DNA from 3 places in the Pseudomonas sp. Tof1 genome. Region 2 is predicted to be linked to each of the others. Evidence: predicted binding sites of a transcription regulator. Region 2 holds the regulator's gene; each other region holds the start of a gene.
What was found. The regulator FliA, encoded in region 2, starts transcription of late flagellar genes. The targets are predictions, from matches to a motif close to CTAAAGTTTNNNNNNNNNNNGCCGNTAA.
Positions count from the first base shown of each region.

Region 1: a site for FliA is predicted at 1,814-1,841, ahead of ACZ5KU_RS25515 (flagellar protein MotY). Genes of this name have one in related genera too.
Region 3: a site for FliA is predicted at 2,055-2,082, ahead of ACZ5KU_RS00625 (methyl-accepting chemotaxis protein). Genes of this name have one in related genera too.

Region 1 covers NZ_AP024344.1:5,669,114-5,679,240, forward strand. The annotation lists gene ACZ5KU_RS25510 (argininosuccinate synthase) at 1-655, opposite strand, end outside; gene ACZ5KU_RS25515 (flagellar protein MotY) at 785-1,750, opposite strand; gene pyrC (dihydroorotase) at 1,907-2,953, shown strand; gene rnt (ribonuclease T) at 2,950-3,627, shown strand; gene ACZ5KU_RS25530 (peroxiredoxin) at 3,700-4,302, opposite strand; gene ACZ5KU_RS25535 (bacterioferritin-associated ferredoxin) at 4,594-4,812, shown strand; gene bfr (bacterioferritin) at 5,013-5,486, shown strand; gene grxD (Grx4 family monothiol glutaredoxin) at 5,618-5,956, opposite strand; gene ACZ5KU_RS25550 (molybdopterin oxidoreductase family protein) at 6,092-8,197, opposite strand; gene ACZ5KU_RS25555 (type 1 glutamine amidotransferase family protein) at 8,333-8,623, opposite strand; gene ACZ5KU_RS25560 (hypothetical protein) at 8,801-9,064, shown strand; gene argF (ornithine carbamoyltransferase) at 9,054-9,974, shown strand; gene ACZ5KU_RS25570 (ABC transporter ATP-binding protein) at 9,971-10,127, shown strand, end outside.
Region 2 covers NZ_AP024344.1:1,836,311-1,846,437, forward strand. The annotation lists gene flhA (flagellar biosynthesis protein FlhA) at 1-590, shown strand, start outside; gene flhF (flagellar biosynthesis protein FlhF) at 602-1,930, shown strand; gene fleN (flagellar synthesis regulator FleN) at 2,052-2,885, shown strand; gene fliA (RNA polymerase sigma factor FliA) at 2,882-3,622, shown strand; gene ACZ5KU_RS08535 (chemotaxis response regulator CheY) at 3,814-4,185, shown strand; gene ACZ5KU_RS08540 (protein phosphatase CheZ) at 4,208-4,996, shown strand; gene ACZ5KU_RS08545 (chemotaxis protein CheA) at 5,011-7,326, shown strand; gene ACZ5KU_RS08550 (protein-glutamate methylesterase/protein-glutamine glutaminase) at 7,379-8,521, shown strand; gene ACZ5KU_RS08555 (flagellar motor protein) at 8,521-9,261, shown strand; gene motD (flagellar motor protein MotD) at 9,272-10,127, shown strand, end outside.
Region 3 covers NZ_AP024344.1:127,579-137,705, forward strand. The annotation lists rRNA gene ACZ5KU_RS00610 (23S ribosomal RNA) at 1-1,393, shown strand, start outside; rRNA gene rrf (5S ribosomal RNA) at 1,543-1,658, shown strand; rRNA gene rrf (5S ribosomal RNA) at 1,768-1,883, shown strand; gene ACZ5KU_RS00625 (methyl-accepting chemotaxis protein) at 2,199-4,079, shown strand; gene ACZ5KU_RS00630 (SRPBCC family protein) at 4,173-4,640, opposite strand; gene ACZ5KU_RS00635 (amino acid adenylation domain-containing protein) at 4,670-8,089, opposite strand; gene ACZ5KU_RS00640 (diiron oxygenase) at 8,086-9,033, opposite strand; gene ACZ5KU_RS00645 (DUF3050 domain-containing protein) at 9,030-9,206, opposite strand; gene ACZ5KU_RS00650 (GntR family transcriptional regulator) at 9,902-10,127, opposite strand, start outside.

The sequences.
Region 1 (10,127 bases), 3.2 Mb from region 2:
GCTTGTCGGGAGCGTTCTCCGGGGAGACGGTCCAACGCCACATGTCTTCTTCGTGCTCGGTCCAGGTGTCTTCCAGCACGCCGCCTTCATAGGAGATGTGCAGCAGGTTGGCATCCATCGAGTACGGCGATTTCTTCTTGCCATGACGTTCGATCGGGATGGCGTGCTTTTCAGCGTAATCCATCAGTTTCTCACGGGACAGCAGGTCCCATTCGCGCCACGGAGCGATCACTTTCACACCCGGCTTGAGCGCGTAGGCGCCCAGCTCGAAACGCACCTGGTCGTTACCCTTGCCGGTGGCTCCGTGGGAAATGGCGTCGGCGCCGGTTTCGTTGGCGATTTCGATCAGGCGCTTGGCGATCAGCGGACGCGCGATGGAAGTACCCAGCAGGTACTCGCCTTCGTAGACGGTGTTGGCACGGAACATCGGGAAGACGAAATCGCGTACGAACTCTTCGCGCAGGTCGTCGATATAGATCTCTTTGACGCCCATGGCCTGCGCCTTGGCACGAGCCGGCTCGACCTCTTCGCCCTGACCCAGGTCAGCGGTGAAGGTCACCACTTCACAGTTATAAGTATCTTGCAGCCACTTGAGGATCACCGAAGTGTCCAGGCCGCCGGAATACGCGAGAACGACCTTTTTTACGTCGGCCATGCCATCACTCCACGGGGGTTGTACGGAAAGGCCCGATTCTACCGACCCGGTTCGTGGTTTTACAGAGGCGCGACAGCCAAGGATGTCAATGCGACAGATACTGTCGGGAGCGCGACGAGAACAGCCGTTTCAGGAAGTTTTCGCCGCGCTGCCAGCCGCTGCGGTCGGTGCCGGCTTTTCGGCTGGCTTCTCGGGCGTCGGCGCAGCGGGCGCTGCCGCGGCGGGAGCGGGTGCGGCGGGAGCCTCCGGGGCACGTTCAAGGTGGATGTTGACCCGACGGTTCTTCGCCCGGTTGGCGGGATTGGTGTTGGGCACCAGCGGGTAACGCTCGCCATGGAAACGCATGACGATCTGCGACTCCGGAATACCGGCCGCCTTGAAGAAATCCATCACCGCCAGCGCACGTCGACGTGACAGGTCGCGGTTGGTCAGGCGGTTGCCGCTGTTGTCCGAATGGCCGTCGAGCTCGATGTGATTGACGGTCGGATCGGCCTTCATGAAGTCCAGCATCACCTGCAATTGGGCCTTGGCCTGGGCGTTGAGCTCGATGCCGCCATCCGGAAAACCGACCTCGGCCTGCTTGATCTGCTCGAAATTCTTCGGCAGCAGCTTGGCGGTACAGCTCTGGAAGTCGCTGTAGGCCTGGTTGAACTTCACCGGCAACAGGCGCACCTCGGAAACCCCGCCCTCACGGGAATAGTGACGGACCAACGGGCTACGGCCTTCGAGCAGCCCATGGAACAGGCCGCCGGCCTGGCCCTGGGAACTGTTGAACAGCACATCGCCATTGCCGATTTTCACCGAGCCCAGGTTGATGTCGCCGCGCCCGGGCTGCCAGGGCGCCGCCGCGGCCAGCAGGGTCGCCGAACCGCCGCCGAACATGTGGTTATTGGACTTGAGCCGGAAAATCGCCTGCTCGCCCGCACGTCGCACGAACTCGCCGGCACCGAAGTCGGTGATCGGCTGAGTCAGCCGACACTCGAATTTGTCCCCTTCCACCTTCCATTCGATGCTTTCCAGACGGGTCTGGAAAGTCAACGCCATGGCCGGCAGGCTGGCAAACATACTGAGCAGGGCTAAATAACGCTGGCGCACGGGAGGCTCCAATGGTTCTACGGCTGTGAGACTGACGTACCGGTTCTACGCCATACCTTCGGGATATCGGTTGCATCCGGCAAAACTTGATAGCGAGTGCCTGAGAGAGTCTTTTCCGGTAGCATTCCCCTGAGTTCGACCCGCCTGGAATCCCCAATGTCCGACCGCCTGACCCTGCTGCGTCCCGACGACTGGCATATCCATCTTCGCGATGGTGCTGCGTTACCCCACACTGTTGCGGATGTTGCGCGCACCTTTGGTCGCGCCATCATCATGCCAAACCTGGTGCCACCGGTGCGCGATGCCGACGAAGCCGACGCCTATCGCCAGCGCATTCTCGCGGCGCGGCCAGCCGGCAGCCGTTTCGAGCCGCTGATGGTGCTCTACCTCACCGACCGCACCCAACCCGAGCAGATCCGCGCCGCCAAGGCCAGTGGTTTCGTCTACGCGGCCAAGCTGTACCCGGCTGGCGCGACCACCAACTCGGACTCCGGCGTGACCAGCGTGGACAAGATCTTCCCCGTCCTGGAGGCCATGGCCGAAGTCGGCATGCCGCTGCTGGTGCACGGTGAAGTGACCCGTAGCGAGGTCGACGTGTTCGACCGCGAGAAACAATTCATCGACGAGCACATGAGTCGTGTGGTCGAGCGCTTCCCGACGCTGAAGGTGGTGTTCGAGCACATCACCACGGCCGACGCGGTCCAGTTCGTCAACGCGGCGTCGGGCAACGTCGGCGCGACCATCACCGCCCACCACCTGCTGTACAACCGCAACCACATGCTGGTGGGTGGCATTCGGCCGCATTACTACTGCCTGCCGATCCTCAAGCGCAATACGCACCAGTCGGCCCTGCTCGACGCCGCCACCAGCGGCAGCGAGAAGTTCTTCCTCGGCACCGACTCGGCGCCCCACGCCCAGCACGCCAAGGAAGCCGCCTGCGGCTGCGCCGGTTGCTACACCGCCTATGCGGCCATCGAGCTGTATGCCGAGGCGTTCGAGCAGCGTAATGCCCTGGACAAGCTCGAAGGGTTCGCCAGCCTGCACGGCCCGCGCTTCTACGGCCTGGCGCCGAACAGCGAGCGCATCACCCTGGTTCGCGAAGAGTGGACCGTCCCCGCCAGCCTGCCGTTTGGCGAGTTGTCCGTGATCCCGCTGCGCGCCGGTGAAAAACTGCGCTGGCGCCTGCTGGAGGAAACCCTGTGAGTGATGATCATTTCGACGACGAACTGGAAGGCAACGGTGCTTCAGGTGGCCCCCGCCACCCGATGGCCGCACGCTTTCGCGGCTACCTGCCAGTGGTCGTCGACGTAGAGACCGGTGGCTTCAACGCCGCCACCGACGCCCTGCTGGAAATCGCCGCGACCACCATCGGCATGGACGAAGATGGCTTCGTGTTCCCCGAGCACACCTACTTCTTCCGGGTCGAGCCGTTCGAAGGTGCCAACATCGAGGCGGCGGCCCTGGAGTTCACCGGGATCAAGCTCGATCACCCGCTGCGCATGGCAGTCAGCGAGGAAACCGCGCTGACCGACATCTTCCGCGGCGTACGCAAGGCACTCAAGGCCAACGGTTGCAAGCGGGCGATCCTGGTCGGCCACAACAGCAGCTTCGACCTCGGCTTCCTCAACGCCGCCGTGGCGCGCCTGGACATGAAGCGCAACCCGTTTCACCCGTTCTCCAGCTTCGACACCGCCAGCCTGGCCGGCCTCGCCTACGGCCAGACCGTACTGGCCAAGGCCTGCCAGGCCGCCGGTATCGATTTCGATGGTCGCGAGGCCCACTCGGCGCGCTACGACACCGAGAAGACCGCCGAGCTGTTCTGCGGCATCGTCAACCGCTGGAAGGAAATGGGCGGCTGGGAAGACTTCAACGACTGATCCCGCCCGAACGAATCGCGCCCATGAAAAAACCGGCCCTGAGGCCGGTTTTTTTGTCCGTGAAGCGGCGGCTTACAGCTTGCCGGCGTTCTCGGTCAGGTAGGCGGCAACGCCTTCTGGCGAGGCGTTCATGCCCTTGTCGCCTTTTTTCCAGTTGGCTGGGCAGACTTCGCCGTGCTCTTCGTGGAACTGCAGGGCGTCGACCAGACGGATCAGCTCTTCCATGTTACGGCCCAGTGGCAGGTCGTTGACGATCTGCGAGCGGACGATGCCCTTGTCGTCGATCAGGAAGGCGCCACGGAAAGCCACGCCGCCTTCGGACTCGACGTCGTAGGCCTGGGCGATTTCGTGCTTCAGGTCGGCAGCCATGGTGTACTTGACCTTGCCGATGCCGCCGTCGTTGATGGCGGTGTTGCGCCAGGCGTTGTGGGTGAAGTGCGAGTCGATGGACACGGCAACCACTTCGACGTTACGCGCCTGGAAGTCCGCCATGCGGTGGTCCAGGGCGATCAGCTCGGATGGGCAGACGAAGGTGAAGTCCAGCGGGTAGAAGAACACCAGGCCGTATTTGCCCTTGATGGCCGAGGACAGGGTGAAGCTGTCGACGATTTCGCCATTGCCCAGTACGGCCGGCACGGTGAAGTCGGGGGCTGGTTTGCCTACGAGTACGCTCATTGGATATCTCCTGGTGATAGTCACGTTCAGAACGAGGTCGGTGCAAGGATGCCCCCTCTAAGCGACAAGCCTATGACGCGACGACCTCGTGTCCTTGGAACCCACCATCATACACCGCGTTTTTTGACGCTCCTAAACGGTTTTTGCAAAGCCGTCCCCCTATGGCCCGCACGCCATTCGTCAGACGGTATTCGAATCGCCGAAATGCCCGCCCAAACCACTTTGACAATCATTCTCGTTAACATTAAGATCAACGGCAATCGAGTTCCAACCAGCGACGGTTCCCACCCTATGTACGTTTGCCTCTGCAATGGCGTTACCGACGGACAAATCCGCGATGCGATCTTCGAAGGCTGCTGCAGCTACCGTGAAGTACGCCAGGCGACCGGCGTTGCCAGCCAATGCGGCAAGTGTGCCTGCCTGGCCAAGCAGGTGGTGCGTGAAACGCTGACCGAACTGCAAAGCAGCCAGGCCGCCCTGCCCTATGCCGTAGAATTTTCTGCCGCATAAAACAGCGAATTTTAAGGAACCGGACTTGGTGTCCGGTTTTTTTATGTCCGCAATTCAATTGCTTAGCGGCATAACGCAGAATAAAAACATTCTTATTCCGATTAATTTTCATATATTATTCAATAACTTAGGTTTGACACTCGAAGTTGCCGGGATCAAACTCCGCCCTATAGACAGCGATTACAGGGCAGGACCCCATCATGCAAGGCGATAAAGTAGTCATCCAGCAGCTCAACAAGATCCTTGCCAATGAGCTGATCGCGATCAACCAGTACTTCCTGCACGCGCGGATGTATGAGGACTGGGGCCTGAACAAGCTGGGCAAGCACGAGTACCACGAGTCCATCGACGAGATGAAACACGCGGACAAGCTGATCAAGCGCATCCTGTTCCTGGAAGGCATCCCCAACGTACAGGATCTGGGCAAGCTGCTCATCGGCGAGCACACCCGGGAAATGCTTGAGTGCGACCTGAGGCTCGAACGACAAGGCCACAAGGATCTGAAGGAAGCGATTGCCTGCTGCGAGAAACACAATGACTTCGGCAGCCGCGAACTGCTGGAAGATATCCTCGAATCCGAAGAAGAGCATATCGACTGGCTGGAAACCCAGCTGGGCCTGATCGACAAGATCGGGCTTGAAAACTACCTGCAATCGCAGATGGGCGACGAGTAAAAACGTCACCCAATAAAAAGCCCCGCCCTCTTGTCGAGAGGCGGGGCTTTTTATTGGGCGTCAGAAACGGTGCGGTCAGGGCTTGCGCGCCAAGCGGCTGGCTTCGGCAAGCCCGACGCCGCAACCGCCGATCAGGCCTCGGTCTTGGCCGCGGCTTTCTGGGCAGCGTCCTTGATCAGGGTCTGCAGTTCGCCGTTGGCGAACATCTCGGCCATGATGTCGCTGCCGCCGACCAGCTCACCGGCTACCCACAGCTGCGGGAAGGTCGGCCAGTTGGCGTACTTGGGCAGGTTGGCGCGGATTTCCGGGTTCTGCAGGATGTCCACGTAGGCGAACTTCTCGCCACAACCCATGACCGCCTGCGCGGCTTTCGCGGAGAAGCCACACTGAGGGGCATTCGGCGAGCCTTTCATGTAAAGCAGAATGGTGTTGTTGGCAATCTGCTCTTTAATCGTTTCGATGATATCCATGGAACACCTCGGCAAAAACTTTCCGACTCGGTTGTCGGCACGGTGAGGCATTGTATCGGAAAGCCGAGCGCGCTGCTCGGTCTCCCCGATGATAATCGCATGAGCCTGGCCGCCTGTGGCCAGACAGCACGGCCCTCAAGCCGCGACCACCCGTACCGGTACGCCATTCAACGCCGCATTGCCCGATACCCGGTCCACCTGCCGCTCATCGGTCAGGTCATTGGCGCTGGAGCCCGGCTGGCCGCTGGCGATCGCCATCTGCACGCCCGGGCGCGCATGCCCCCAGCCATGGGGCAGGCTCACCACCCCCGGCATCATCTCGACGCTGGCAACCACCTCGACCTCGATCGTCCCGACCCGTGAACTGACCCGCACCCGCTGCCCGTCTTCGAGCCTGCGGCTGGCCAGGTCATCCGGGTGCATCAGTAACTGGTGCCGCGGCTTGCCCTTCACCAGGCGATGGTAGTTGTGCATCCAGGAGTTGTTGCTGCGCACATGGCGGCGCCCGATCATCAACAACTCCCCCGCCTGCGGCAGCTGTTGCGCGGCAAAACGCTCCAGGTCGGCGAGAATTTCCGGTGGCGCGGCCCGAACACGCTGTTCGGGTGTCTTCAAGCGCTTGCCGAGGTTGGGCCTGAGCGCGCCAAGGTCGAGCCCGTGGGGGTGCTCGGCGAGCCGCTGTACCGACAGTTTGTACTCGGAGCCGTCGCCATAGCGCCCCAGGCGCAGGCCCATATCGATCATCTGCGCCGGTGGCAGCGTCGGCTTCAGTTCCTTGCCGGTACGGGCGGCAAACGCCCTGGCCAGGCCAACGAAGATCTCCCAGTCATGCAAGGCCCCTTCGGGCTTGGCCAGGATCGCCCGATTGAAGCGCGTGACGTTACGTACGGCGAACAGGTTGAACGTGGTGTCGTAGTGATCGTTCTCCAACGCCGAGGTCGACGGCAGGATCAGATCGGCGTACCGGGTGGTCTCGTTGATGTACAGGTCGATGCTGACCATGAACTCCAGACCGGCGAGCGCCTGTTCCAACTGTCGGCCATTGGGCGTCGACAGCACCGGGTTGCCGGCCACCGTCACCAGTGCCCGCACCTGCCCTTCGCCGGGCGTGAGCATTTCCTCGGCCAGCGCCGATACCGGCAACTCACCGCCATACTCCGGCAAGCCGGAAACCCGGCTCTGCCAACGATTGAAATGCCCGCCGCCGGTGGAGGCCACCAGATCCAGCGCCGGCTCGGTGCACAAGGCACCACCCACCCGGTCAAGATTGCCGGTCACCAGGTTGAGCAGTTGCACCAGCCAATGACAGAGAGTGCCGAAGGCCTGGGTGGAAACGCCCATCCGCCCATAGCAGACCGCCTTGTCCGCCGCGGCGAAATCCCGCGCCAACTGCCGGATCTGCTCGGCAGGGATGGCGCACAGCGGGCTCATCGCCTGCGCCGTGAACGGCGCCACTGCGGCCCGCACCTCATCCAGGCCGTCCACCGGCAGATGGCTGCCACGGGTCAGACCTTCCTCGAACAACGTGTTGAGCAGACCGAAAAGCAAGGCCGCATCGCCTCCCGGACGCACGAACAGGTGCTGGTCGGCGATGGCTGCGGTTTCACTGCGCCGCGGATCGACCACCACCAGCCTGCCGCCACGCGCCTGGATCGCCTTCAGGCGCTTCTCCACATCGGGCACGGTCATGATGCTGCCGTTGGAGGCCAATGGATTGCCACCGAGAATCAGCATGAAGTCGGTGTGATCGATGTCGGGAATCGGCAGCAGCAGTCCGTGGCCGTACATCAGGTAACTGCTCAGGTGCTGCGGCAACTGGTCGACCGAAGTCGCGGAGAAGCGGTTGCGGGTCTTGAGCAGCCCGAGGAAGTAGTTGCTGTGGGTCATCAGCCCGTAGTTATGCACACTCGGGTTGCCCTGGTAGGTCGCCACGGCATTCGGCCCATGCTGTTGCTGGATCGCGGCCAGGCGCTCGGCCACCAGGTCGAAGGCCTGCTCCCAGCCGATCGGCTGCCATTGCTCACCCACCCTCAGCATCGGCTGGCGAAGGCGATCAGGGTCGTTCTGGATATCCTGCAACGCCACCGCCTTGGGGCAGATATGGCCACGACTGAACGTGTCCAGGGCATCCCCCTTGATCGAGGTGATTTGAACCTGATCGGCAGTGGTGGTGGTTTCGATGGTCAGGCCGCAAATGGCTTCGCACAGATGGCAGGCACGGTGGTGAAGAGTCTTGGTCATGGCCAGTCTCTGTCTTGTTCTGGGCAGCCCGACAGGCTGCGGAAACAGAACTATGGCCCGTGGCGGACAGGCCTGCCAGCGACGTTCGTCTTGTGAATCGGGGAGTATCAGGCGAGCCGATGGCGCCTGCGGGGATCAGGACAGGGGCAACCTGGGGGTGGACTGCATCTGGATTTCCTGGACGGTCTGGACCTGCTCGTGGGCCACCTGCACGCCGGTCAGCTCGCCGATCAAGCGCCAATGTTCGTCGAGGCCGGAGCTGATGGTGGCCATGCGATCGATCATTCGTCGTCCGGACGCACGCGTGACTTCGTCGTCACTGCGCAACAATTCGAAAGACATTGCGGTCACAGAGGCAGTCATATGCGTCAGCGCCTGTGCAGTCAGCCTTAGCAATTCCATGAGCTGTTGCTCTTTCGATTCCATTCCAAAGCCTCTGTGTGTCTGCAATGACACATTTATAACCTAGCCACATAGTTTAGGAAATGTTTCCGCTTTTGCCTGGCCACGCGAGCATGACCGCAAAAGATTCGACCACCGGTTCAGAAAACGACCCGCAGCCGCCTGCCGCCGCCGCGTCAATTGCCAAAGGCGGTGGCAGCCGTGTACAAATGGCACATTGCGATTATCGGTACCGGCTTGGAAAACTGTAGCAAAAAGCGCGGAAATAACCCTCGCGCCCTCGTTTCATCATTCCAAAACGAAGCCTCCTATTGGTATCACGCGACATTTTCTTATACGATCGCGTCTCCCCCTATTTCGTCGCCCCGTGCGGCTTACGCCGCAGGTCTCACCCGTTTTTCCGAAAAACCCGGTTTTGAGCATCTGCGGTCTGTTGCAAAAAAGGTAGTCAATGATGAGCGCTAGGAACTTTCTCTCCCTGATGGATTGCACGCCCGCTGAACTGGCCGGGCTGATTCGTCGAGGCATCGAGCTGAAGGACCTGCGTGATCGAAGTGTCCTGTTCGAGCCGCTCAAGGGCCGTATTCTCGGGATGATCTTCGAGAAATCCTCGACACGTACCCGGGTCTCGTTCGAAGCCGGCATGATCCAGCTGGGCGGCCAGGCGATCTTCCTGTCGCCGCGCGACACCCAACTGGGCCGTGGCGAGCCCATCGGCGACAGCGCCATCGTGCTGTCGAGCATGCTCGACGTGGTCATGCTGCGCACGTTCAAGCACAGCACCCTGACCGAGTTCGCCGCCAACTCCCGCGTACCGGTGATCAACGGCCTGTCCGACGAACTGCACCCGTGCCAGTTGCTCGCCGACATGCAGACCTTCCTCGAACATCGCGGCTCGATCCAGGGCAAGACCGTGACCTGGATCGGCGACGGCAACAACATGTGCAACAGCTACATCGAAGCGGCGATCCAGTTCGACTTCCAGCTGCGTATCAGTTGCCCCGAAGGCTACGACCCGAGCCCGGCGTTGCTGGCCCAGGCCGGCGAGCGGGTACGCCTGGTCCGCGACCCACGGGAAGCGGTGCGCGGTGCACATCTGGTCAGTACCGACGTCTGGACCTCCATGGGCCAGGAAGAGGAAACCGCCAAGCGCCTGGAGCTGTTCGCACCCCTGCAGGTCACCCGTGAACTGCTCGACCTGGCAGCCCCGGACGTCGTGTTCATGCATTGCCTGCCCGCCCACCGCGGCGAGGAAATCAGCGTCGACCTGCTCGACGACAAGCGCTCGGTCGCCTGGGACCAGGCCGAGAACCGCCTGCATGCGCAAAAGGCCCTGCTCGAGTTCCTGGTCAAGCCGGCGTACCGCCCTGCATGAGCCATTCGCTACTGCTGAATCTGCACGACCTGGTTTGCGGTTACCAGGACCAGCGAGTCGTGCAGAACCTCAACCTGCATCTCAATGCCGGCGACATCGGTTGCCTGCTGGGCCCTTCGGGTTGCGGCAAGACCACCACGCTGCGCGCCATTG
Region 2 (10,127 bases):
GTCACGAGGAAGTCCAGCAGCTCATGCAACTGCTGGCCAAGAACTCGCCGAAACTGGCCGAGGAACTGGTGCCGGGGATCATTTCCCTGTCGCACCTGCTCAAGGTGCTGCAGGCGTTGCTCGCCGAACACGTGCCGGTGCGCGATATCCGCACCATTGCCGAAGCGATCGCCAACAATGCCTCCAAGAGTCAAGATACTGCCGCTTTGGTTGCCGCCGTGCGTGTCGGTTTATCCCGCGCAATCGTCCAAAGCATTGTAGGGCTTGACTCCGAGCTGCCTGTGATCACCTTGGAACCCAGGTTGGAACAAATATTGCTCAATAGTCTGCAGAAGGCCGGACAAGGCTCGGAAGAGGGCGTTCTGCTCGAACCGAGCATGGCTGAAAAGCTTCAGCGTTCACTGATTGAGGCCGCCCAGCGTCAAGAGATGCAGGGGCAGCCGGTGATCCTGCTGGTAGCCGGTCCGGTTCGCGCGATGCTTTCGCGGTTCGGACGCCTGGCGGTACCCAGCCTGCATGTGCTGGCTTACCAGGAAATTCCGGACAACAAGCAAGTCACCATCGTTGCGACAGTAGGGCCCAACGGCTGAGGTAGTGGGTTATGCAAGTTAAGCGTTTTTTCGCCGCCGATATGCGTCAGGCCATGAAGCTGGTTCGTGACGAATTGGGCTCGGACGCGGCCATCATCGGCAACCGCCGGATCGCCGGCGGTGTCGAGCTGACGGCTGCGCTCGACTACAAGCTCTCGGCCCTGGCCCCACGGGTTCCGAACATGGAGCTCGAGGACGAGTTGCGCAAGACCCAGTCGCGGATCGTCACCGCCCAGGCCGAACTGAGCCTGCGCAGCGAAGGTGAAAGCGATGCAGGCACCAACCGCCAACTGTTCGCCGGCCTGCCGCTGACCGCGGCGGAGCCGCTGATCGAACCGACCTTCGACGAGCCACGCCGTCCGGCTCCGGCCCCGGCTGCAGCGGCCCCGGCGGTGGACCAGCGGGTTTTCGAGTCGATGCGCTCGGAGCTCAACGGCCTGCGTGAACTGCTGGAAGTCCAGCTCGGCTCGCTGGCCTGGAACCAGTTGCAGGGGCGCCAGCCGGAGCAGGCCAACCTGTGGCGACGCCTGCAGCGCATCGGCCTGTCCGGGCCGCTGTCGCGCGACCTGCTGGCACTGATCACCGACATCCAGGACCCACGCCAGGCCTGGCGCATGCTGCTGGCGCACCTGGCACGCATGATCGTCACGCCCGAGATCGAACCGCTGGAAGAGGGCGGGGTGATCGCCATGGTCGGCCCGGCCGGCATGGGCAAGACCACGACCCTGGCCAAGCTGGCCGCACGCTACGTACTCAAGTACGGCGCACAGAATATCGCGCTGGTAAGCATGGACAGCTTCCGCATTGGCGCCCAGGAGCAGCTCAAGACGCTGGGGCGGATTCTCAATGTCTCCGTGACCCATGTCGACCCCGGCCAGTCCCTGGCACAGGCCCTCGATCCGCTGCTGCGCAAGCGCGTGGTGCTGATCGACACCGCCGGCCTGCAGGCCAGCGACCCGGCCTTGCGCATGCAGCTGGAAAGCCTGGCCGGTCGCGGGATCAAGGCGAAGAACTATCTGGTCCTGGCCACCACCAGCCAGAAGCAGGTGCTCACCGCCGCCTACCATAGCTACAAGCGCTGTGGCCTGGCCGGTTGCATCCTGACCAAACTGGACGAGACGGCAAGCCTCGGCGAAGTGCTGAGCCTGGCCATCAGCCATGAACTGCCGGTGGCCTATCTGACCGATGGCCCGCGGATCCCGGACGATCTGCATCTGCCACGCCGTCACCAGCTGGTGAGCCGGGCGGTGAGTGTGCAGATGCAGGAAGAACCCAGCGAAGAGGCCATGGCCGATATGTTCGCTGACATCTACCACAGCCCCTCCAAACGAGTGGGGTGAGGTAACCATGAAGACGTTGCAACGCATCTACATCGATGGTCTGCCAGGCATTAGTCTCCCTCGGGAGCGCGCAGCCAGTTATGTGGCCTTCCGTCTACGCAAGACAAGGTAAGAAGAGAACATGGGTAGCATGCATCCCGTACAGGTGATTGCGGTGACCGGCGGCAAGGGTGGCGTCGGGAAGACTAACGTGTCAGTGAACTTGTCCCTGGCGCTGGCTGAGCTTGGCCGGCGTGTCATGCTGCTGGATGCCGACCTGGGCCTGGCGAATGTCGACGTTCTGCTGGGGCTGACCCCGAAACGGACCCTGGCCGATGTGATCGAGGGCCGCTGCGAGTTGCGCGATGTGCTGCTGCAGGGGCCTGGCGGGATCCGTATCGTGCCGGCGGCCTCAGGCACCCAGAGCATGGTCAATCTCAATCCGGCCCAGCATGCCGGCCTGATCCAGGCGTTCAGCGATATCGGCGACAATCTCGACGTGCTGGTGATCGACACCGCTGCGGGTATTGGTGACTCGGTGGTCAGTTTTGTCCGCGCGGCCCAGGAAGTGCTCCTGGTGGTCTGCGACGAGCCGACCTCGATCACCGACGCCTACGCGCTGATCAAGCTGCTCAACCGCGACTACGGCATGAATCGTTTCCGGGTGCTGGCCAACATGGCCCAGAGCCCGCAGGAAGGGCGCAACCTGTTCGCCAAGTTGACCAAGGTCACGGACCGCTTCCTTGACGTGGCCCTACAATACGTCGGCGCCGTTCCCTACGACGAATGCGTTCGCAAGGCCGTGCAGAAGCAGCGTGCGGTCTACGAAGCCTTCCCACGTTCGAAATGTGCCCTGGCGTTCAAGGCCATCGCGCAGAAGGTCGACACCTGGCCGTTGCCCGCCAACCCGCGGGGGCACCTGGAGTTCTTCGTCGAACGTCTGGTACTTCAAACGAGTGCGGGACCGGTGCTATGACTGCAAGTGGCTATCGCATGTATTCCAAGTCTTCGCGTGACAGCCAGTATGAATTGATCGAGCGATACGCGCCGCTGGTCAAGCGCATCGCCTATCACCTGCTGGCACGGCTGCCGGCCAGTGTTCAGGTCGAGGACCTGATCCAGGCCGGGATGATCGGCCTGCTCGAGGTTTCGACCAAGTACGACTCGGGCAAGGGCGCGAGTTTCGAGACCTATGCCGGTATCCGCATTCGTGGCGCGATGCTCGACGAGGTGCGCAAGGGCGACTGGGCACCCCGTTCGGTACACCGCAACACCCGCATGGTCAGTGACGCAATCCGCGCAATTGAAGCGAAAACCGGTCGCGACGCTAAAGATCATGAAGTTGCAGCCGAACTCCAGTTGAGTCTCGATGATTATTACGGGATTTTGAATGATACCTTGGGCAGCCGCCTGTTCAGTTTCGACGACCTGTTGCAGGACGGCGAACATGAAGGGTTGCATGAGGATGGCGCGAGTGCTCATCTCGAACCGTCGCGCGATCTGGAGGATGAACGCTTCCAGGCCGCACTGGCGGACGCGATCGCCAATTTGCCGGAGCGTGAGCGGCTGGTGTTGTCGCTGTACTACGACGAGGAGCTGAACCTCAAGGAAATCGGTGAGGTCCTGGGGGTCAGCGAATCACGGGTCAGCCAGTTGCATAGCCAGTGCGCAGCCCGTTTGCGGGGGCGTTTGGGAGAGTGGCGAGCGCGTTGACGGGGCAGTGTGTGGGGACACTGCGAACGAGACCGATGCAGCGTGTGACGGTGTATCGGCGGCTCGGCCGGTTGTGGTTTCCATGCAGTAGGGTACAGAGCCTTGTCGAGTGTTGTGCCGAATTGATTTAACAGCGCGTCCAGGTGCTGAAACGCGTTTAAGACTGCTTGGAGGTCGAATTGAACAAGAACATGAAAATCCTCATTGTTGATGACTTTTCAACGATGCGGCGGATCATCAAGAACCTGTTGCGTGATCTCGGGTTCACCAACACTGTCGAGGCCGATGACGGTACTACCGCCATTCCGGTGCTGAACAGTGGCAGCATCGACTTTCTGGTCACCGACTGGAACATGCCCGGCATGACCGGCATCGATCTGCTGCGCCACGTGCGTGCCGACGAGAAGCTCAAGCACCTGCCGGTCCTGATGGTAACGGCCGAGGCCAAGCGCGAGCAGATCATCGAGGCCGCACAGGCCGGTGTGAACGGCTATGTGGTCAAACCATTCACTGCCCAGGCGTTGAAAGAGAAGATCGAGAAGATCTTCGAACGCATCGGTTGATGAAGTCCGCCACGGGGGCGCTATGGAGCACTACGAATCCTCTCTGGGCGATTTTGAATCGACCCTGAAAAAACATGCTCGTGAGCTGGTCGAAAGCCTTGAAAAAGGCCGCTTCGGCGACGCCGTGCAAATGATCCATGAGCTGAACCAGGCCCGTGACCGCGGCTTGTATCTGGAAGTCGGCAAGCTGACCCGCGAGCTGCACAGTGCGATCGTCAATTTCCAGATCGATCCCACCATGCCGCAAGCCGAGGAAGTCTCGCAGATCACCGATGCCACCGAGCGCCTGTCCTATGTGGTCAGGCTGACCGAGGCTGCGGCCAACCGCACCATGGATCTGGTGGAGAGCGCGACCCCGCGGATCAATGGCCTGAATGACGAGGCCAAGGCGCTGAGCGCCGACTGGGGGCGGTTCATGCGGCGCGAGGTCGGTGCCGAGGAATTCCGTGCGTTGGCCCGCCGGGTCGACAGTTTTCTGACGCGCAGCGAGCAGGAAACCCAGGCGGTTTCGAGCGAGCTCAACGACATCCTGCTGGCCCAGGATTATCAGGATCTGACCGGCCAGGTGATCAAGCGCGTCACGCAGATGGTCACCGAGGTCGAGAGCAACCTGCTCAAGCTGGTGCTGATGGCCAGCCATGTGGATCGCTTTGCCGGCATCGAACATGACCGTGAAGCGATCCTTGCGCAAAAAGATCCACAAAAACAAATGGCAAAGGGTGAAGGTCCGCAGATTCATGCCGATAAACGTGAAGACGTTGTGTCCGGCCAGGACGATGTCGACGATTTGCTTTCCAGCCTTGGATTCTAGGAGCACCCATACACATGAGCTTCGGCGCCGATGAAGAGATCCTTCAGGATTTCCTGGTTGAGGCCGGCGAGATTCTTGAGCAACTGTCCGAACAACTGGTCGAGCTGGAAAGCCGGCCGGACGATGCGGACCTGCTCAATGCCATCTTTCGCGGTTTTCACACTGTAAAAGGGGGCGCCGGCTTCCTTCAGCTCAACGAGCTGGTGGAGTGCTGTCACATCGCCGAGAACGTGTTCGACATCCTGCGCAAGGGTGAGCGTCGCGTCGACGCCGAGCTGATGGACGTGGTCCTGGAAGCGCTCGATGCGGTCAACGGCATGTTCGGCCAGGTGCGCGAGCGCAGCCCGATCACTCCAGCGACCCCGGAGCTGCTGGCGGCCCTGTCGCGCCTGGCGGAACCCGCCGGTGCCGAACCGGCGCCGGAGCCCGTGGCCGAGGTCGCGGCAGCCGAGCCGGAACCGGTGGCCGAAGCGGTCGCCGAAAGCCCGTCCGGTGACATCACCGACAATGAATTCGAACAGTTGCTCGACTCCCTCGACGGTGGCAAGGCCGATGCGCCACAAGCCGCCAGCGAAGGCGAGGCCGAGAGCGATGAAATCACCGATGCCGAGTTCGAGTCCCTGCTCGACCAGTTGCATGGCAAGGGCCAGTTCGCGCCCGACGCTGTGGCGGCTTCGGCCCAGGCACCGACCGCCGAGGCGGCCGGTGAGCAGCCTGACAGCGGCGACATTACCGACGACGAATTCGAAGCCCTGCTCGATCAGTTGCATGGCAAGGGCACGTTCAAGGTCGAGGGGATCGACACCGCTGCGGCGGCGGCCCAGGCCGCGGAAGTGACCGGTGCCTCCGGCAGCGACCTGATCACCGATCAGGAGTTCGAGTCCCTGCTCGACGAACTGCACGGCAAGGGCAAGTTCACCGATGTGGCGGCCAGTGCCGCCGCGCCGGCCGTCGCCAAGCCGGCCGCCGTCTCTGCACCGGCCGCTGCCTCGGCCACTTCCGCCCCGGCCGCCAAGGCTCCGGCGGCAGCGGCTGCGGCCTCACCGGCGCCAGCGGCGAAAGCGGCCCCCGCACCGGCTGCCGCCGCAGCGGCCCCGGCTCCGGCCCGTGCCCCGGCACCAGCCGCCGCGGGCGCAGGCGACAAGCCGGCTGCCAGTGAAGCGGAAACCACGGTGCGGGTCGACACCGCGCGCCTGGACGAGATCATGAACATGGTCGGCGAGCTGGTGCTGGTGCGTAACCGCCTGGTGCGCCTGGGGCTCAACAGCGGCGACGAGGCCATGTCCAAGGCGGTGTCCAACCTCGATGTGGTGACCGCCGACCTGCAGACCGCGGTGATGAAGACCCGCATGCAGCCGATCAAGAAAGTCTTCGGCCGCTTCCCGCGCCTGGTCCGTGACCTGGCCCGGCAGTTGAAGAAAGAGATCAACCTGGAACTGGTGGGTGAGGAAACCGACCTCGACAAGAACCTCGTCGAGGCACTGGCCGACCCGCTGGTCCACCTGGTGCGCAACTCGGTCGACCACGGTATCGAAGAGCCGGCCGACCGCGAAGCGATGGGCAAGCCGCGCAGTGGCCGGGTGGTGCTTTCGGCCGAACAGGAAGGCGACCACATCCTGCTGTCGATCTCCGATGACGGCAAGGGCATGGATGCCGACGTGCTGCGCAGCATCGCCGTGAAGAAGGGCCTGATGGACAAGGATGCGGCGGATCGCCTGAGCGAGACCGACTGCTTCAACCTGATCTTCGCCCCGGGTTTCTCGACCAAGACCGAGATCTCCGACGTGTCCGGCCGCGGCGTCGGCATGGACGTGGTGAAGACCAAGATCGCCCAGCTCAACGGCACCATCAATATCTACTCGACCAAGGGCAAGGGCTCGAAGATCGTCATCAAGGTGCCGCTGACCCTGGCGATCATGCCGACCCTGATGGTCATGCTCGGCAACCAGGCCTTCGCGTTCCCGCTGGTCAACGTCAACGAGATCTTCCACCTCGACCTGTCGCGCACCAACGTGGTCGACGGCCAGGAAGTGGTGATCGTGCGCGACAAGGCCTTGCCGCTGTTCTATCTCAAGCGCTGGCTGGTCAGTTCCGCTGTTCATGAAGAGCAGCGCGAGGGCCATGTGGTGATCCTTTCCGTCGGCACCCAACGCATCGGCTTTGTCGTCGATCAATTGGTTGGCCAGGAGGAAGTGGTAATCAAGCCTCTGGGCAAAATGCTGCAGGGAACCCCGGGCATGTCGGGCGCCACCATCACCGGTGACGGTCGCATCGCGCTGATTCTCGATGTGCCGAGCATGCTCAAGCGTTACGCCGCGCGGCGTATTTGATTCTGGTACGGCGACAGGACATGAGTCCTGCGCCGTGTCTAACGGAGTGTTTATGGTAGTCAAGGTCCTGGTGGTGGATGACTCGGGTTTTTTCCGCCGCCGCGTCTCGGAAATCCTTTCGGCGGATACGAGCATCCAGGTCGTCGGTACGGCGACCAACGGTAAAGAAGCGATTGATCAGGCGCTGGCGCTCAAGCCGGATGTGATCACCATGGACTATGAGATGCCGATGATGGATGGCATCACGGCAGTGCGGCACATCATGCAGCGCTGCCCGACTCCGGTGTTGATGTTTTCCTCCCTGACCCACGAAGGCGCCCGCGTCACGCTCGACGCGCTGGATGCCGGTGCCGTGGACTTCCTGCCGAAGAACTTCGAAGACATCTCGCGCAACCCCGAGAAGGTCAAGCAACTGCTGTGCGAGAAGGTTCACAGCATCTCGCGCAGCAACCGTCGTTTCAGCAGCTACAGTGCCCCGGCGCCGCAGCCCGCTGCCGCTCCGGCACCGTCCGCCACCAGCAGTTTCTCCAGCAGCCATGCCCCGGCTCCCGCGCCGGTACGCAATGCGCCGCCGCCCAGCCGCAGCGCGCCACCGGCCGCCACCGCCAGCACTTCCGGCACGCCCAAGCGCAAGGCCTACAAGCTGGTGGCGATCGGTACCTCGACGGGTGGGCCGGTGGCCCTGCAGCGCGTGCTGACGCAATTGCCGGCGAACTTCCCGGCGCCGATCGTGCTGATCCAGCATATGCCGGCCGCCTTCACCAAGGCCTTTGCCGAGCGCCTGGACAAGCTCTGCCGGATCAGCGTCAAGGAAGCCGAGGATGGTGACATCCTGCGTCCGGGCCTGGCCCTGCTGGCGCCAGGTGGCAAGCAGATGATGGTCGACGCCCGCGGCGCGGTGAAAATCCTGCCGGGCGACGAGCGTCTCAACTACAAGCCTTGCGTGGACATCACCTTCGGTTCCGCGGCCAAGTCCTATGGCGACAAGGTTCTGGCGGTGGTGCTGACCGGCATGGGTGCCGACGGTCGTGAAGGCGCGCGCCTGCTCAAGCAGGGCGGCAGTGCGGTCTGGGCCCAGGATGAAGCGAGCTGCGTGATCTATGGCATGCCAATGGCGATCGTCAAGGCCGACCTGGCCGACGCCGTCTACAGCCTGGACGATATCGGCAAGCACCTGGTCGAGGCCTGTCTCTGATGGATGTGTTGAGCCTCATCGGTATCATCATGGCCTTTGTCGCCATTATCGGCGGCAACTTCCTCGAAGGCGGTCATATCGGCGCCCTGGCCAACGGCCCGGCGGCGCTGATCGTGCTCGGCGGGACCATCGGCGCGGCGTTGCTGCAGTCGCCGATGAGCGCCTTCAAGCGTGCCATCCAGATTCTCGGCTGGATCTTTTTCCCGCCCCGGGTCGACCTGGCCGGCGGTATCGACCGGGTGGTCAACTGGAGCCTCACCGCGCGCAAGGAAGGCCTGCTGGGCCTGGAAGGCGTGGCCGATACCGAACCCGACAGCTACTCGCGCAAGGGCCTGCAACTGCTGGTCGACGGCGCCGAGCCGGAAGCCATCCGCAGCATTCTCGAGGTGGATTTTTTCACCCAGGAAAGCCGTGACATCGAAGCCGCCAAGGTCTTCGAAAGCATGGGCGGCTACGCCCCGACCATCGGCATCATCGGTGCGGTGATGGGCCTGATCCACGTCATGGGCAACCTCAGCGATCCGTCGCAGTTGGGCAACGGCATCGCCGTGGCCTTCGTCGCCACCATCTACGGCGTGGCCAGTGCCAACCTGGTGCTGCTGCCGATCGCCAGCAAGCTGAAGTCGATCGCGGTACGCCAGTCGCGCTATCGCGAGATGCTGCTCGAAGGCATCCTGTCGATTGCCGAAGGCGAGAACCCGCGCTCCATCGAATTGAAGCTCCAGGGCTTCATGGATTGATGGAGTAGTCATGGCCAGGCGTCGCCACCACGAAGAGCATGTGAACCACGAGCGTTGGCTGGTCTCCTATGCCGACTTCATCACCCTGCTGTTCGCGTTCTTCGTGGTCATGTATTCGATCTCGTCGATCAACGAAGGCAAGTACAAGATCATTTCCCAGGCGCTGGTCGGCGTGTTCACCGATGCCGACCGCAGCATCAAGCCGATCCCCATCGGCAACGAGCGCCCGGTCACCGTCAAGCCGGCCGATCCGCTGATCAAGGATGCCGAGCAGACCGACGCGGCCCTGGGGCAGGGCGCGGCGGACCCGCTCAAGAGCATCGCCGACGATATCAGCGCGGCGTTCGGCGACCTGATCAGCTCCAACCAGATGACTGTGCGCGGCAACGAACTGTGGGTGGAGATCGAGCTCAATTCCGGCCTGTTGTTCGGCAGCGGCGATGCCTTGCCCAGCGACAAGGCGTTCGACATCATCGCCAAGGTGGCGAAAATCCTGAAGCCGTTCGACAACCCGATCCATGTCGAGGGCTTCACCGATGATCAGCCGATCCGCACGGCGCAGTATCCGACCAACTGGGAACTGTCCTCGGCGCGTTCGTCGAGCATCGTGCGGATGATGGCGATGGAGGGGGTCAACCCGCAGCGCATGGCGTCGGTGGGTTATGGCGAGTTCCAGCCGGTGGCCAACAACGCCACGGCCGAAGGGCGCGCGCGCAATCGCCGGGTGGTACTGGTGGTGTCGCGCAACCTCGACGTGCGACGCAGCCTGACCGGTACCGGCACCGCCAATGCAACACCCGATGCGGCATTGAAGCGGGCTGGCACACAAACTGCACCGCCAGCGGTAAAGCAAGCGGTACGCGAGA
Region 3 (10,127 bases), 1.7 Mb from region 2:
GCCGAGAGCTGATGACGAGTGTCCTTTAGGACGCGAAGTGGTTGATGCCATGCTTCCAAGAAAAGCTTCTAAGCTTCAGATAACCAGGAACCGTACCCCAAACCGACACAGGTGGTTAGGTAGAGAATACCAAGGCGCTTGAGAGAACTCGGGTGAAGGAACTAGGCAAAATGGCACCGTAACTTCGGGAGAAGGTGCGCCGGTGAGGGTGAAGGACTTGCTCCGTAAGCCCATGCCGGTCGAAGATACCAGGCCGCTGCGACTGTTTATTAAAAACACAGCACTCTGCAAACACGAAAGTGGACGTATAGGGTGTGACGCCTGCCCGGTGCCGGAAGGTTAATTGATGGGGTTAGCGAAAGCGAAGCTCTTGATCGAAGCCCCGGTAAACGGCGGCCGTAACTATAACGGTCCTAAGGTAGCGAAATTCCTTGTCGGGTAAGTTCCGACCTGCACGAATGGCGTAACGATGGCGGCGCTGTCTCCACCCGAGACTCAGTGAAATTGAAATCGCTGTGAAGATGCAGTGTATCCGCGGCTAGACGGAAAGACCCCGTGAACCTTTACTATAGCTTTGCACTGGACTTTGAATTTGCTTGTGTAGGATAGGTGGGAGGCTTTGAAGCGTGAACGCCAGTTTGCGTGGAGCCATTCTTGAAATACCACCCTGGCAACTTTGAGGTTCTAACTCAGGTCCGTTATCCGGATCGAGGACAGTGTATGGTGGGTAGTTTGACTGGGGCGGTCTCCTCCTAAAGAGTAACGGAGGAGTACGAAGGTGCGCTCAGACCGGTCGGAAATCGGTCGCAGAGTATAAAGGCAAAAGCGCGCTTGACTGCGAGACAGACACGTCGAGCAGGTACGAAAGTAGGTCTTAGTGATCCGGTGGTTCTGTATGGAAGGGCCATCGCTCAACGGATAAAAGGTACTCCGGGGATAACAGGCTGATACCGCCCAAGAGTTCATATCGACGGCGGTGTTTGGCACCTCGATGTCGGCTCATCACATCCTGGGGCTGAAGCCGGTCCCAAGGGTATGGCTGTTCGCCATTTAAAGTGGTACGCGAGCTGGGTTTAGAACGTCGTGAGACAGTTCGGTCCCTATCTGCCGTGGACGTTTGAGATTTGAGAGGGGCTGCTCCTAGTACGAGAGGACCGGAGTGGACGAACCTCTGGTGTTCCGGTTGTCACGCCAGTGGCATTGCCGGGTAGCTATGTTCGGAAAAGATAACCGCTGAAAGCATCTAAGCGGGAAACTTGCCTCAAGATGAGATCTCACTGGAACCTTGAGTTCCCTGAAGGGCCGTCGAAGACTACGACGTTGATAGGTGGGGTGTGTAAGCGCTGTGAGGCGTTGAGCTAACCCATACTAATTGCCCGTGAGGCTTGACCATATAACACCCAAGCAATTTGCGTCGAATGAGCAGATTGCGGTGTATGAAGACGAAGTGAACCGAAAGTTTGCCACGCACAAAACACCAAAGACTGTCACGTACCCGATTCGCTGGAGCGTTGCCCAGGCAACGAGCCGGCTACCGAATTTCTTGACGACCATAGAGCATTGGAACCACCTGATCCCATCCCGAACTCAGAAGTGAAACGATGCATCGCCGATGGTAGTGTGGGGTTTCCCCATGTGAGAGTAGGTCATCGTCAAGATTAAATTCCAAAACCCCTATCTGCGCAGGCAGGTAGGGGTTTTGTCTTTTTGTAGAAGTTCCTCATTTTGCTGGGGCGTTGCACGAGCGACGAACCGGCCACAGAATTTCTTGACGACCATAGAGCATTGGAACCACCTGATCCCATCCCGAACTCAGAAGTGAAACGATGCATCGCCGATGGTAGTGTGGGGTTTCCCCATGTGAGAGTAGGTCATCGTCAAGATTGAATTCCGAAACCCCTATCTGCGCAGGCAGGTAGGGGTTTTGTTTTTTCCGGCTACTCTCTCTGGACACCGTCCGTCTCACCCCCGTATTTTCCCCTGACCTGGGAGCACGAATCAGCACGGGCTATCTGCCCTCTCGTCGGCGAACCGCGACATTTGCGATAAGGCCATTAAGTTTTCTGCCGATGATGCCGACAAGAGGAAGAGCCGTGCGTGCACCAAAGTAGAGCACCCATGGACGGTCATCTGCGCTACTGAAGGGACTGTCGCATCGTGTACGCACCCCCAATCTTCGGCATGAGAAGTTCCGTGAAATGAATCTTAAATTCAGCCATAAAATCCTGCTGGCCGCTTCCGGTGTCGTGGTTCTGGCCTTTGCGCTGTTCACCCTCTACAACGATTACCTGCAACGCAGCACCATCGGGCAGAACCTCGAATCATCGGTCGAGCAAGCGGGCGACCTTACCGCCAGCAGTGTGCAGAACTGGCTGAGCGGGCGGATCCTGGTGCTGGAAAACCTCGCGCAGAACATCGCGCACCAGGGCAGCAAGGCCGATTACCCAGGCCTGGTGGACCAACCGGCCTTCACCTCGAACTTCCAGTTCACCTACGTCGGCCAGACCGACGGCACCTTCACCCAGCGTCCCGACGCGAAGATGCCGGACGGCTACGATCCACGTCAGCGTCCCTGGTACAAGGCCGCCGTAGCGGCCGACAAGACCATGCTCACCCCGCCCTACATGGCCTCGGTCGGCGGGCTGGTGGTGACCATCGCCATGCCGGTCAAAGGCAGCGGGCAACTGCTGGGTGTGGTCGGCGGCGACCTGAGCCTGGAAACCCTGGTGAAGATCATCAACTCGGTGGACTTCGGCGGGATCGGCCACGCCTTCCTGGTCAGCGGTGACGGTCAGGTGATCGTCAGCCCCGACAAGGACCAGGTGATGAAGAACCTCAAGGACATCTACCCGGGTTCGGCCCTTCGTATCGCCAAGGGCATCCAGGAGGTCACCCTGAACGGCCAGGAACGCATCCTGTCGTTCACCCCGGTGGTGGGCCTGCCGTCGGCTGACTGGTACATCGGCCTGTCCATCGACAAGGACAAGGCCTACGCGCCACTGAGCAAGTTCCGCACTTCGGCACTGATCGCGATGTTCATCGCGGTGGCCGCCATCGCGGTATTGCTGAGCCTGCTCATCCAGGTGCTGATGCGTCCGCTGACCACCATGGGCCGGGCCATGCAGGATATCGCCCAGGGTGAGGGTGATCTGACCCGTCGCCTGCACATCGTTCACAAGGACGAGTTCGGCGAATTGGCCGGCTCCTTCAACCAGTTCGTCGAGCGGATTCATGCCTCGATCGCCGAAGTGTCCTCGGCCACGCGCCACGTACACGACCTGTCCCAGCGGGTGATGAACTCCTCGAACGCCTCGATCATCGGCTCCGATGAACAAAGCGCGCGGACCAACAGTGTCGCCGCCGCCATCAACCAGTTGGGTGCGGCCACGCAGGAAATCGCCCGCAATGCCGCCGATGCCTCGCAGCACGCCAGCGGTGCGAGCGAGCAGGCCGACGATGGCCGCCAAGTGGTGGAACGCACCATCCAGTCGATGACCGAGCTGTCGCAGAAGATCAGTCTGTCCTGCACCCAGATCGAGACCCTGAACGCCAGCACCGACAACATCGGGCACATCCTCGACGTGATCAAGGGCATTTCCCAGCAGACCAACCTGCTGGCCCTCAACGCCGCCATTGAAGCAGCCCGTGCCGGTGAGGCCGGACGGGGTTTTGCCGTGGTCGCCGACGAAGTGCGCAACCTGGCGCACCGTACCCAGGAATCGGCGGAGGAGATCCACAAGATGATCACCTCGTTGCAGGTCGGCTCCCGCGAGGCGGTGACCACCATGAATGCCAGCCAGGCCTCCAGCGAGGAGAGTGTCGAAGTCGCCAACCAGGCCGGTGCGCGACTGGTCAGCGTGACCCAGCGGATCGGCGAGATCGATGGCATGAACCAGTCGGTGGCGGCCGCGACCGAAGAGCAGACGGCGGTGGTCGAGGCTCTCAACCTCGACATCACCCAGATCAACCTGCTCAACCAGCAGGGCGTGGCCAACCTCAACGAGACGTTGAAGGACTGCGATGCGCTGGCACAGCAGGCGGGTCGCCTGAAGCAGTTGGTGGACAGCTTCAAGATCTGATTCCGGCCGACAGTCCGCTCCTGCGAAAGGGTAGGGGCGGCGTCAGTAAAAAGCTGTTCGCGGGCTTGCCCGCGAACAGGAACACCAGCGTCCTCAGCTCAACAACGCCCGCACATTTCCCATCGCCTCATCGGCGAACTCCTGGATGAAACGCCGAAACCCCGGCGTCCCCTGGGCGCTGGCCGCCGCCGGTTCGGCGATGATGGTCCAGGTCGCCCGGCAGCGCTCCTGCGCCAACGGTTCGACGCTCATCATCGCCCACAGTTGGCCAACCCCAAGCGTGTTGTAGAGCGTGGTCCAGGTCATGCGCATCGCCTGTTCGTCACGGCTGTTGAGCTGCTCGACCACCACATGGCCGTCCTTGAACGACTTCTTGCGCAGCGCGCCCACGCCTTCGCCAATCATCTCGATATGCGAAAGCGCCGTGACGAACACGGCGAAGCCGGCAAAGTCGCCGACCATGGCCCAGGCGCTGGCGGCGTTGGTGGGGAGCTCGACCGTGGACGTCACGGCCTCGCCTCGAGGGTTGCGGATCAGGGTATCGGGTTGCAGGGAGTGCATCATGATGTGCTCCAGGTGGTTGTGGTGAATCAGATGAATCGGATCTGCCTGAGGTAGTCGCAGCCCTTGCGCAGCAGCGCCGCACTCTTGACCGGATAGGTCGCCCCCATGCGCCGCACGCCGGCCTCGGCCTGGCTGTGCTCGATCGTCGAGATGTCGCCGATGTCTTCTTCGAAACCGTTGAGGTAGAAACCCAGCACCTCGAACAGCGCGTTATCGCGCTCGACCCGCTGCAGTTGCCGCTGCCAGTCGGCGACGCTGACCAGCCGGAACGCGTACCCGGCCTCGCGGAACGCCGCGACGTAGTCGTTCCAGCTCAGCGGTTGCGGGTTGTGCAGGTTGAAGACCCCGGTGCTGTCCGGCAGGCGTCGGCTGTGGGCGGCAATGAAGCGGGCGAGGAAGTCCACCGGCATCAGGTCGAAATTGAGCGCCAGGGCCGGCACCTGGCCCAGTTGCAGTGACCCCTTGAGCATCAGCAGCAGGCGATTGCGGTGCGGCTGGCAGACGCCGTTGCGACTGTTGAAGGCGATATTGCCGGGACGGAAGAGATTGACCCACGCGCCTTGCTCGCGAGCCCGCTGGGCAATCCGTTCGCCGACCCACTTGGACAGGTTGTAGCCATTGCGGATGTAGATCGGCGGCGTCTCGGCCGGCGGTTGTTCCAGCACCCGGCCCTGGTCGCTGACCCGGCTGCAGGCGGACAGGCTGGAGATGAAGTTGAAGATCTTCTTGCTGCGCCCCTCGCACAGGCGCAGGCACTCGAACAGCGGAGCGACGTTGTCGGGTGCCAGCGCCTCGTAGTCGAGCACGTGATTGACGTGGGCGGCGTTGTGGATCAGTACCCCGAACTCGCGGTCGATGCGTTCGTACACATCGTCGGCCAGCCCCAGGTGCGGCTGGCGGATATCCGCAGGGTAGACCCGCACACGCTCCAGGTTCAGGTGCTCCAGACGGTTGTCGCGCAGGGCCCGGGCAAAACGCGCGGCGGCCGGCTCGCTGGCGCTGTCGCGGACCAGGCAGGCGATCTCGCTGACGCCCGCCGCCAGCAGGGCCTCGACGAGGTGCACGCCGACGAAGCTGTTGGCACCGGTCAGCAGCACCTTGCCGCGGTCACCGGCACGCTGCGCCGGCAACGCCTGCCAGTCCAGCCCGCGTTCGGCATCGACCCGTATCCGCGGGCTCAATGCCCCAGCGGCCGACTCGCCCCTGACCAGCACCGCCAGCCGACACAGGGTCGGCTCCTCGATGAAGCGGTTGATGGAGATGCCATGCCCGTAACGGGCGCGAATGCCTAGCAGCATCTTCGACAGCAGGATCGAATGCCCGCCCAGGTTGAAGAAACTTTCATCGGTGGCGATCCCCTCGGCCGGCAATCCCAGCAGCCTGGCCCAAAGCGCCTGCAACCAGGCCTCGTCGGCATTGGCCGGCTGCCGCAGGCCTGGACTGCCACCCAGCCGGACCGGCAAGGCCAGCAGCGCCCGGCGGTCGACCTTGCCATTGGCGGCCATCGGCAACGCTGTCAGCTCGACATAGGCGGCCGGGTGCATGTAGTCCGGCAGGCAGCGCTCGACATACTGCCTGAGGGCTTCGCGGTGGCGGTCGGCACTGGTCGGCTGGGCCAGGTAGGCGAGGACCTGCCGACGGCTGTCGATGACCACCGCCACCTGGCGGTACAAGCGGCTGTCGCGCAGGCAGCGCTCGATTTCCTGGGGCTCGACCCGAAAGCCGCGGATCTTCACCTGGTGGTCCCGACGCCCGCAGAACTCGATCCCCTCGGCGGTCCACCTGGCCAGGTCGCCGGTACGATACGCCCGCAGTGCCGGGCCGCCGCCGGGGCGCAGTTCGATGAAGCTCCCGGCGCTCCGGTCCGCAGCGTTCAGGTACCCCAGGCTGACACCTGGCCCGACGATATGCAGTTCGCCGACCGTCTGCTCGACCACCGGCTGGCCGCATTCATCGAGAATGAACACCTGGCTGTTGGCGATCGGTCCACCCAGGCTGCGGTGGCCGGTGTCGGTGCGCCACTGCCGCGCGGTGATCAGCACCGTCGCCTCGGCAGGGCCGTAGAGGTTATGGAAATTCGTCTGCCCGGCGAGGCGTTCGATGATCCACGGCTCGCAGACATCACCGCCGGTCAGCAGATGGCTCAGGCCCAGCGGCGGCTCCAGCGGCAGGAGGCCGAGCAGCATCGGCGGCAGGAAGGCATGGCTGATCCGTTGCCCGCGGATCAGTCGGGCGAGCTGTGCGGGATCGCGTCGCTGATCCTCGCTGGCGACCACCAGTTCGGCGCCCTGGATCAGGCTGGGGAAGATATCGATCAGTGACGCATCGAAGCCCGGTGTCGAGAACTGCAGCACCCGGTGCCGGGCTTCGAGTTCCACGTAATCGGCATACCACGCGCAGAAATGGGCGAGGTTGGCCTGGCTGAGCAGGATGCCCTTGGGCTGGCCGGTGGTGCCCGAGGTATAGAGCGCCAGACACGGCATTTGCGCGGTGAGGGCACGGCGTACCAGGGACGCGCCCAATGAGCCGTCGTCGCTACGCACGGTGGTGACATCCAGCGAGGGCAGGCGATCACCCATCGGGTGCCGGCCATCATGCAGCAGCAGGGCGGCCCCGGCGTCCGCCAGGATGAACTGCTGGCGTTGCAGTGGCTGATTCGGGTCCAGGGGCAGGTAGACCGCGCCACAGCCGAGAATGGCCAGCAGGCTGGCGTAGAAGGCCGGTGTCTTCGCCAGGCACAGGCCGATCACGGCGGGCTCCTCACGGCTATCCAGTCGGGCGAGGGCCGCCAGCAGGCGCTCCTGGATCGCCAGGCCGTGGGCATGCAACTGGCGGTAACGGGTCACCGCGCCGGCCACATTCAGGGCCGGGCGTTCGGCGAACTGCCGCAGACTGTCTTCGATCCGCTGGATCACCGGTACGGCTGCCAGGGCCAGCAGTTCGGGCCGGGCCGTGTGGTTGAGGCGGTGTTCGAAGGCCAGTGACTCCAGGGCCGACAGCGGATGCTCGACGCCACCGGGCGGTGGGGTGATGGAGGGGACTTCAAGAAAATAGCCACGCTCGCGGGCGAAACGGCTGACCAGCAGCGCACCCAGTTCCACCAGCTCACGGCTTGCTGCCAGCCGCAGGACCTGGCCATTGCCGCTGTCGTCCCGGGCTAGCGGCTGGCGCCGGATCAGCCGTCCGTCCTGCCAGCAGCGCAGGGCCAGCGCCGGCAGCGGGCCGGGCGCCGGCGGGCCGTACTCCAGGCGCAAGCCAAGCCGTGGCGCGTTGCCGCCCGCCACCGGCAGCGGCTGGCTGCCATCCTCGATCAGCAGGTCGGCAGCCCAAGGCCGGCTTGCGTCACCGCTCTGGTGCCGGATCACATGACCCTGCTGCTCCAGCTCCCTCTTCAGGTCATCCAGCACCTGGCTGTGCCCGACCAGGAGGATGTCGAGGCGTCTCATGACGCGCTCCCGGGCTGGAGCAGATAGTCACCCAGCGTCTCCTGCACGCAGGCAGAGTCCAGCAGCGAACTGTTGCGCAGGAAGCGCACGATATTGATCACCAGCGGGTGATGCCGATTGAGCGGGTAGGCCAGGCTGGCGGCTTCGCTCCTGAGGGCCTGGCGGATCGGCTCGCCGACCGGCAGGTGTTCGATGACAGTGAAGTCGAAGGCTTTCTGCAGGTCGTTGGTCAGGTAATGGACGATGAACACCGGCAGGATCTCGGCAAGCGCTTCACGATCCGCCTCGCTCGCACCCTGCCAGTAAAGCCGTACCAGGCGGGTCCAGAACCCGGCATGACGGCCTTCGTCGAGCAGGTGGTCGGCCATCAGCCCCTTGACCGAAGCCTTGACCGACCCCTCCTGGGCGAAGGCTGCAACATCGTTGGTCACGGTGTTTTCCGCCATCGCCACGCAGATCAGCTCGACGGCGCCGCGCAAGTGTTCCGGCGCCATGCCCAGGGCTGCCGGTATCGCGCGGCTCAGCTCGATCTCGCCGGGCATCGCCAGCGGCTGGATGTCGGTCAGGGCGATGGTCTGCTGCATGAAGTCCATTGCCGCCAGGGCGTGGTAATCCTCATCCACCACCACCGTCATGGCGGCATAGCGGCAGGCCAGCGGGAAGCGGATCGGGAAGCGGTCCTTGGCAATGCGCCGTGCGGTACGGTCGACGATCTCGGTCTCGAAAATCACCACATCGTTGATGAACTTGTAGAGGCTCTGGGTCAGCACGAAGTCGCGCTGCTCGGGGCAGTGGGCGAGCAGGGTGCCACTGTTGGCCAGGGGTTGGCGGCTGAGCGGGTAGATCAGCCGGTCATCGTCCTCCAGCAGGCGCCGCGGACGGGTACGGATGCTGGCGCGGTTTTCCCAGGCCTCGACGAAGGCGCTGTAGTCGGCGGCGTTCATGAGGCGACTCCGATGGGCTCGGCCCGCAGTTTCAGGAGCACGGCGTCCCACACCGCGAAGACATGGCTTTCCATGAAGCGCATAAGTCGTTTCAGTGAATCGACTTCACTGAAAACAGGATGCTCAAGTAATTGTGCCTGTTCATATTCGAGGCGTTTTTCATAAATATTCATTGGCCACCTTGGTGGTTGGTAAGTTGGATGGCGATAAACAGCCGATTCCATACATTGCTGCCATGGGCTGAATAACAGGCGAACGAAGGCCTCAATCGGTAATTGAAAGTCGAGAGGCCTGAGGCAGCAGCATGGATGACCGGTCTGAGCCATGCGCCACAGCGCTGCGAGGGCAGGGCTGGGGTGCGTGTTTCCGGTTATTCAAACCTAGTACACAAGACAAGTTTCGATCAAGTTGTTTTTAAGTTTATTGAAGTTTCCACCTTTATAAGGAATGAGCGGTGCTTATAAAACAATTCAAATTTGTTTTATTTGGCGTAAGAGTGCCTTTTCCGCCCAATAACCGGCAGAATTAAAACAATGAGTGAATGCCTCACTCGGGCCACTCTTCAAACGGTTGAACGATGGTTTGGGTCGGCAGGGCCGGGACACGCTTGCTCCGTGCCTTGCGGCCTGTGGCAAAGCTCCTTCTGGTGAGTCTCCTATCCGGGTATCGCGTGGCGGGTTCGTACCGCGTCGATTGGCAAGGGTGTGCCCAAATGCGCGGCTCGGCTATCGCCTGAGGAGGCGCAGCACGTCCGACGCCTCGACCGGGCCTGGTCATCCCGCGTCAGCCAGGGTGACGCGGGGCAGGCCTCATGAGAGCGCTCGGGGCGATGCCGCGACTGGCCGGCACCCGTGCGCCGGCGGGCGGATCAGGACTTGCCAAGGTAGCGCTGGATGACTTCGATGCCTCGTCGCAAGTGCTGTTGCAGATGCGCCACGCAGGCATCGACCTGGCCGGCACGGGCCGCCTGGAGCAGTTCCCGGTGATCGTCCTGGGAGAGTTTCCCCAGGCCCATGGCCGACAGATTGAAGCGCAGGAAGCGTTCCTCCTCCACCAGGCCCTGTTCGATCAGCGCCAGCAGCTTTTGGTTGGGT